Regions from separate parts of the Yersinia sp. 2541 StPb PI genome, predicted to be linked through region 2. Evidence: predicted binding sites of a transcription regulator. Region 2 holds the regulator's gene; the other holds the start of a gene.

Region 1 (4,307 bases), 1.7 Mb from region 2:
TGGTAAATCGACTAAGTATCCTAAAGAAAGTGCCATGCTCATCAACTTCCTGCTTAACAGCAAAGAAGGTGTTGATGCTATGGGCTTAGAGCGTGGTGTACCACTGAGTAAGACTGCGGTAACTCAACTGCGTGCCAGCGGTGTAATTAAAGATGAAGACCCATCTGTTGCTGGTTTAAATATGGCATTAGAACTGCCACATGAAATGAAAACGTCACCATACTTTGATGACCCGCAAATCGTTTCATTGTTCCGAGATGCAATCCAATATATCGATTATGGTCAGAAATCTGTTGAAGAATCTGCGGAATACTTTAATAAACAAGGTGACCGTATCCTGAAACGCGCCATGAGATAATCTGTAAATCTATTTAACTTAAGTGGTTATTAAACCCTGCCATTGATTTGGCGGGGTTGTTTTGTTTTATAAATAAAAAATAATAATAGCCAATTAGATCGCCATCACAAATTAATATCTGATTAAAAAATTAATCTCTAAGAAAGATCTGGATCACACAAATAATTATCCATATAAATAGAATATGAATCCACATAAAGTGAAACGTTGTTTCTTTGATTGTGGAATTGTTTTTTAGTCGTATGTTGATTTTTATAAAATTGTTAATGATTGTTGTTTTAAATAACCATAACCCTGGGATTATATAAAAAATGAAATTTAAATTACTTACTTTGGCAGTGGCATCTGTTATCAGTTTTAGTTCTGTTGCAACAACAATTGACTATCGGCATGAAATGAAAGATACCAGTAAATCTGATCATAAAGACCGTTTACTGATCTCCAACCGTTTTGCCAATGGTTTTGGTTTATCTTTAGAAGGGAAATGGGGCCAGCACAGCTCTGATACTACGCCTAATAAACCATTTAATGAGCAAGTCAGTAATGGTACCGAAGTGGTTGCCAGCTACGTCTATCAATTCAACAAAACATTCCAGATTGAGCCTGGTTTCTCATTAGAGTCATCATCTGACTCGAACAACTATCGCCCTTACCTGCGCGGTAAAGTGTCCTTTACTGATGATTTCTCTACCTCACTGCGTTATCGCCCATATTACAAGCGTAACCAGCCAGCTCAGACCAAAGCAACAGAGAAAGGCCATGAGTTCACCATGCTGTTTGCTTATAGTTTCTTGAAAGACTATTCAGCAGAATACGAATTAAACTACAAGAAATCTGAAGATGAAATTCTGGCAAATAAAGAAAAAGAAGAATGGAGTCATGATCTGAAAATTGCTTACAAATGGGATAAAAACTGGAAGCCATATGTTGCTATCGGCAACGTAGCAGGTAGCAAAACGACTGACGAGCGTCAAACTCGCTACCGTGTCGGTGTGCAGTACAGCTTCTAATTATTATGTTGTTATGAGTACCCTCATCATTATTTGTTAAATTATGCCCATACCCGTATTACTTTGGGGAAAAGTCGACTCCCGGTCACTTTTCCCCTTTTTTTATCAATGTAACTTCATTTCAGCCCAAGACCTGATATTTCCCCCCTGAATACTCACGTTAAACTCCCTGCTCTCAGCCAGAGAAAAATGAGACATTTAGTTACAGCGTAACGGCTATCCACGCCAAGATAAATCTCATATACTGGATAAATCAACAGCTACAGACTCGGAATTCAAGTATGACAGGGGAAGGACACCTTATTTTTTCTGTCGCCTGCGCTATCTTTGCCAAAAAAGTCGGTCTTACACCGGAACTGGCACAGGGTGACTGGTGGCATATTATCCCTGGCGCCCTGCTAACTTCCCTGCTACCCGATATTGATCACCCAAAGTCAATCCTTGGCCAGCGGTTAAAGTGGCTCTCCACCCCCATTGCTCGTGCATTTGGCCATCGTGGGTTTACCCATAGCCTATTGGCCGTTATTGGTGGTGTGGCACTATTTCAAATGGACATCTCACGCGATTGGATTATTCCCGCAGATGCGTTCCATGCAATGATTATTGGCTATTTCAGCCATTTGCTAGCGGATATGCTCACACCTGCTGGCGTACCGCTGTTATGGCCTTGCCGCTGGCGATTCTGTATCCCGCTATTACGCCCACAAAAAGGCAATCAATTAGAACGCGTATTCTGTGTTCTATTAGTTTGTTTTTCCGTCTATTGGCAAACTGATACCACCATTCCCTTGCTATCCTATATGGAACAATTGAAAAACTTTCGACTGTGATCACATTTTAATGGGTTAATAATCACCAATTTGAATGTATTCCATACAAATCAGGGTAAAAATTTATATAAAATTCCTTTTGGATATAAGTGAGCCTGAAGAGGAACTGCTACCATATGCGGCTAATTGCACCATGACGGTGCTTGGCTCTGTTCTAGATAAAAATAGTAATAGAATATGTGCCAGTATTTAAAATAATAATTTGGAGATATGGGGATGAACCTTCCGCTTGTGATTAACGTGCTGGTATTTGTAGCACTGCTATTACTATTGGCACAAACCCGGCATAAACAATGGAGTCTGGCCAAGAAAGTTTTGGTTGGCTTAGCACTGGGTGTGCTGTTTGGTCTGAGCTTGCAATGGGTATACGGTGCTGATAACCCGGTACTGAAAGAGTCCATCACCTGGTTTAATATTGTCGGAAATGGTTATGTGCAATTATTGCAGATGATTGTTATGCCGCTGGTATTCGCCTCAATCTTGAGTGCTGTCGCTAAACTGCATAATGCCTCTTCGCTAGGTAAAATTAGCGTACTGACAATCGGTACGTTGCTTTTCACCACCTTAATTGCTGCTCTGGTTGGCGTGCTGGTTACCAATCTGTTTGGCTTAACCGCTGAAGGCTTGGTACAAGGTACGCAAGAGACAGCACGTTTGAGTGCCATTGAAAGCAACTACTTAAGCAAAGTGACGGATTTGACAGTGCCGCAGTTGATCCTGTCGTTTATTCCGAAAAACCCGTTTGCCGATTTGACCGGGGCCAGTCCGACCTCAATTATCAGCGTGGTGATTTTCGCGACGTTCCTCGGTATTGCCTCACTGCAATTGCTGAAAGATGATGTCGAGAAAGGACAACGCGTATTAGTTGCTATTGATACGCTGCAAGCTTGGGTGATGAAACTGGTACGTCTGGTGATGAAACTGACCCCCTACGGCGTATTGGCACTAATGACCAAGGTTGTCGCTGGCTCTAATATTCAAGATATTATCAAGCTGGGGAGCTTTGTCGTTGCCTCCTACCTTGGTCTGGCGATTATGTTTGTGGTCCACGCCGTGTTGCTGTCATTCACTGGCATCAATCCGTTGAAGTTCTTCCGCAAAGTCTGGCCGGTGCTGACCTTCGCCTTTACCAGCCGCTCCAGCGCCGCCAGTATTCCGCTGAATGTGGAAGCTCAAACCCGCCGCTTGGGTATCCCGGAGTCCATCGCCAGCTTCTCTGCTTCCTTTGGTGCCACCATTGGGCAAAATGGCTGTGCTGGCCTCTATCCGGCGATGCTGGCCGTAATGGTCGCACCAACGGTGGGAATCAACCCTCTGGACCCAGTATGGATTGCCACACTGGTTGGGATTGTAACCATCAGTTCTGCCGGTGTTGCCGGTGTGGGCGGTGGTGCAACCTTCGCCGCGCTGATTGTTTTGCCGGCATTGGGCTTGCCAGTTACATTGGTTGCTTTATTGATCTCGGTTGAGCCATTGATTGATATGGGCCGGACCGCGCTGAACGTCAGCGGTTCAATGACCGCCGGTACCATTACCAGCCAATTGATGAAACAGACCGATAAAGAGATTCTCAACAGCGACGATGATGGCGATTTAGCCCATCAGTAACCGACGCTAATTAGTCACTCTATTGTGATGGCTCAGAAAGCCAGTCAGTAAAATGACTGGCTTTCTGCTTTTAAAGTGCTTATTGCCGCTAATTAATTGGCGACGTCAACTACCCTATGGGTGATATTTCTCGACCAACGCCAGAGCAATGGCTTCAGTTTCTATATCTGGTACGCCGCGAATATTCTGCGCCCTGAAATGCATCTGAAAAGCCTTAATAACCTGAATGGTTTCATTATCCAGCACGCCGCTTTGTGGGATTTGATAACCATAACGGGCCAGTGCCTGCTGAATAACAGTAACTGAGCCGATATCATACTTATTTCGACCATCAATATACTTAGCGACTGTTGCGTCATCTGGCCAGGCGCCTATGCCTTGCTGCGCCAAACGCTGCCATGGGAATAGCGGACCGGGATCAGATTTTCGCTGTGGAGCAATATCGCTGTGAGCTACGACATTCATCGGAGCAATATTATAACGCTCGACAATATCTCTGGT
Region 2 (4,307 bases):
TTCGCTGCTGCCGCATTATTTATTCTCACCATGATCTTACCGGCCAAATCATTTACCGCCGGTGTCAGCCAGCTTGGGCGCTGAGCTTCAATCGGATCAATGGCATCACGCCATTGCGGTACATTGGTGTTCAGATAGGTGGTCAACGGGATCGGTTCACCAAAGTTGACATAGCCCTGACCGAGGTTACGCAACTTACGCAAGCCCCGCAGCATCTGCAACAGGCTCTCTTTCTCTTTGGTCGCACCACGCAGCTCTTTGGCATAGGTACCCACTTCCATCACATGTTCGTAACCGATATAAATCGGCACCAAAGTGATTGGACGTGAGCCACCACGCAACATCGCCTGAATGGTCATCGACAGTGTGCCAGTTTTTGGCTCCAGCAGGCGGCCGGTACGTGAGCGGCCTCCTTCAACAAAGTATTCAACTGAATAACCACGGGTGAACAGTTCACCTAAATACTCGCGGAAAACCGTTGAATAGAGTTTGTTGCCTTTAAAGGTGCGACGAATAAAGAACGCGCCCAAACGGCGGAAGATAGGCCCGGCAGGCCAGAAGTTAAGGTTAATCCCGGCGGCAATATGCGGCGGCACCAGCCCTTGATGATAAAGCACGTAGGAGAGCAGCAGATAATCCATATGGCTGCGATGACAAGGCACATAGACGATTTCATGGCCATCTTGCGCCAACTGCCGCACCCGTTCTGCATTATGGACGTTAATACCTTGATACAAACGGTTCCACGTCCAGCTCAATACTCTGTCAGACAGGCGCACGGCTTCATATGAGAAGTCGGCTGCGATCTCTTCCATCAGCGTAATGGCATTTTGCTGTGCTTTCTCATGGGAGATTTTCTTGGTCCGCGCTTCATCGGCGACGGCCTTTTCAATCGCCTTTGATGTCAGCAACTTTTTGAACAGATCCTGCCGGGCAGGCAGACTAGGGCCAACCGCTGCCAGGCGTTGACGGGAGAAGTGCATCCGCGCTACGCGAGCCAGTTTGTGGGCGATAGTTTTATCGGTACCGTGCTCGCTGGCCATCCTGCGCAGTGAAACTGTGGTAGAGAAACGCACAAAACTATCGCGACCCAGCCACAATACCGCGAAGAATTTTTGCACTCCGTTAAGCACGCGCAGATGGGGTGTTCCGTGGCCTTCACGCCCCGGCGAACGACCAAACATCACGGAAACCGGTAACATCTGGATATCTAACTCGGGATTATTGCGGTGCAAATCCAGATAGTCGTGGAACAGCTTTACCGATTCCTGTTTAGGCGCGTAGTAGCGAAAGACCCGCGGGCCATTATCGATAAACACATGGCTGGGCAGTTGCACTCCATCGATTTCCAATGGAATCAATGGGTCGGGCAGGTCTTGTGCTTGACACTGCGCTCGCAAAGTCAGCAAATCAGCCTTAGAATTGTAAGGCAAAACGTACAGAATAGGACGAGAGGGGTCTAGCCCTAACTCAGTCACAGGGTCTGCCGGAATAACCTTGCTTTTTACCAACATTTTAAGTGGTAAATTCAATAACTTATAATATATTTTACGCCAACCTGACATAACTACATGAAGCCTCTTGTTAGCAATTCGTCGCAAGGATACCAGAAACTGGTTTTGAGATCTGTGGTGATAAGACAACAGAAAGCGGCAAAAATCATCATTAACTTAAGATAAAGGCAATAAAACATGGCGAATCAATCAACAGGGCTGGCCCGAGTCTATAAAGCGGCCGGTTATTCTGTGAAAGGCTTAACGGCTGCCTGGAAAAACGAAGCGGCATTTCGTCAGGAAGCTGTTGCTGCCATAATCGCTATCATACTGGCCTTCTGGCTGGATGTAGATGCTATCGCACGCCTTTTATTAATTGGTAGCGTGGTTTTAGTGATAATTATCGAAGTCATTAACAGTGCGATTGAGGCGGTAGTGGACAGGATTGGCAGTGAGTTCCATGAGCTATCGGGCCGCGCCAAAGATATGGGGTCCGCGGCGGTATTCCTCGCTATCTTGTTAGCGTTATTTGTTTGGATAACCGTACTTTGCCAGCATGCCGGTTAATGTTATGACGAACAATGCCGCAGAAATAAGCTGTGATTAATCCCTGTTTTTATTCACTCTTTGGTTCCCAACACCCGCTTACCTGTATATACTCACAGCAAGACTGTATAAACAAACAGGGGGCGGAATGAAAGCACTTACTACCAGACAGCAAGAGGTTTATGACCTGGTTCGCGATCACTTAGCGCAAACCGGCATGCCACCGACCCGTGCCGAAATTGCGCAGCGTCTGGGGTTTCGCTCTCCTAACGCCGCTGAAGAGCATTTAAAAGCACTGGCCCGTAAAGGCGTCATTGAGATTGTTTCTGGCGCTTCCCGTGGCATTCGTTTGCTGATGGAAGAAGAAGATGGCCTGCCACTGATTGGTCGGGTTGCCGCAGGTGAACCTTTGCTGGCACAGCAGCATATCGAAGGGCACTACAAAGTAGACCCATCAATGTTTAAACCGAGTGCAGATTTTCTGTTGCGGGTTAATGGGATGTCGATGAGAGATATCGGTATTCTGGATGGCGACCTATTAGCGGTGCATAAAACGCAAGATGTGCGTAACGGGCAAGTTGTAGTGGCACGAATTGATGATGAAGTGACGGTAAAACGCTTGAAAAAACAAGGTAATATCGTACAGCTTTTGCCAGAAAATAGTGAGTTCCAACCGATTATTGTCGATCTGCGCGAACAAAGCTTCACCATTGAAGGATTGGCCGTCGGTGTTATCCGTAATGGTGACTGGATCTAACATTAGCGTTTTATATTGAACTGATAAGCCGTTCCTGCTCAGGAGCGGCTTTTTATTATTAATGACCCCATTAAACGATTCAGACGCCCAAATTAATTGACGTTGCAGGCAGGCAGCCGCAAAGAAGCTCGCTAATTCCGATCAATGCTAACGACAAGTAGATGATTTGGATGACAAATCTGCGGGGAGAAAATTTGAATGCTGCTTGCTGCGGCCTCTCAGAGGTGATGTCTGGGAAGGGGCCAAGTAACAAGTACAGCTAGCCTGCTACAGCTCCAAGTATGGAAAAGTTATTTAGATTGAGACGATTCCGACAATAAGTTATTACCTACTGTTTTAACTGAATAATATCAGTGCTTATTTTTACTTTATAGCTATAATCTCAGTGATTAATATTATCCTGACTTTAATTGCTAGTATCCTCTGCTATAATTATTCGTACGGTAAGCGAAACAACGAAGTTTAATTTTAAATTATGACTGTGAGTGACTAATTTAAATGTGGTTGTTTTTATCAATAGAGAACGTTTATCGTATTGAATTAAATAAACTGACTAATCCCAAGGTAACGGAGATATTATGAATAAAGATCAAGCCGACGGTAACTGGAAGCAGTTTAAAGGTAAAGTGAAAGAAAAATGGGGCAAGCTGACTGACGATGACTTAACGGTAATCGAAGGTAAGCGTGACCAGCTAGTGGGTAAAATCCAGGAGAAATACGGCTATCAGAAAGAGCAAGCCGAGAAAGAAGTCAAAGCCTGGGAAGACCACAGCAAATATCGCTGGTAACAGCATTAAATGGAATTAAACTGATATTGATATAAATTAATCGGGTCTCTCGTTTCATAGAATATGCATTGTTAATCAACCCCGTCTAGTTATTGGTGTATCAACTCCAATTATACTGAAGCGGTGAGGTTATTTTAATAAAAGCTATTCTAGCTCACCTGTATTTATATCTACATCTGCACAAGGACGTGCCTTATTATTAATTATTACCCTGTCGCATTGCTCGCGGCAGTCTACTTTTTGCTAACCGATATATACCCACCAGGGATCTCTATCTATACCCTAAATAATTCGAGTTGCAGGAAGGCGGTAACCGATTTGTACAGCATTTATGCTAGCCCGCTGGGTGAGCCTCAAGGATGAGGCTCATTAATCCCGATGAGCTTACATGAGTAAGTGATTCGGGTTATTGAGAGCAGCCAACACACATGCAGCGTGAAGTATGACGGGTATAAGGCAAAAGTAATTGGAGAGCAGCTAACATTGCTGCAACTTCAATTAGGTACGCAGCTATTTCTTTTTAGTAACAATAGAGTGGTCATGGTCACAATGCTCATGGCTTTCGCATGCTTCAACTTCCCCGCATTCAGCACATAAACCGTGCGCTTCAACCACACTGTGACGCAGCACAAAACCTGATTGTTTTGCTAACTGTGACAATGCCTCTTCAATGCCCACGGTGGTGCGTTCAGTGACTATTTTGCACCGATCACAGATAAATAG

What was found. The regulator LexA, encoded in region 2, represses DNA repair genes until DNA is damaged. The targets are predictions, from matches to a motif close to TNCTGTATGTACATACAGNA.
Positions count from the first base shown of each region.
Region 1: the regulator LexA is predicted to act here: its motif matches at 1,611-1,630, upstream of V1953_RS09010 (metal-dependent hydrolase).

Region 1 covers NZ_JAZGQB010000001.1:2,034,306-2,038,612, reverse strand. Annotated here, with positions in the region: gene V1953_RS09020 (ABC transporter substrate-binding protein) at 1-358, shown strand, start outside; gene V1953_RS09015 (oligogalacturonate-specific porin KdgM family protein) at 670-1,368, shown strand; gene V1953_RS09010 (metal-dependent hydrolase) at 1,650-2,198, shown strand; gene V1953_RS09005 (L-cystine transporter) at 2,415-3,806, shown strand; gene V1953_RS09000 (N-acetylmuramoyl-L-alanine amidase) at 3,921-4,307, opposite strand, start outside.
Region 2 covers NZ_JAZGQB010000001.1:375,521-379,827, forward strand. Annotated here, with positions in the region: gene plsB (glycerol-3-phosphate 1-O-acyltransferase PlsB) at 1-1,565, opposite strand, end outside; gene V1953_RS01610 (diacylglycerol kinase) at 1,692-2,060, shown strand; gene lexA (transcriptional repressor LexA) at 2,188-2,796, shown strand; gene V1953_RS01620 (CsbD family protein) at 3,375-3,584, shown strand; gene zur (zinc uptake transcriptional repressor Zur) at 4,095-4,307, opposite strand, start outside.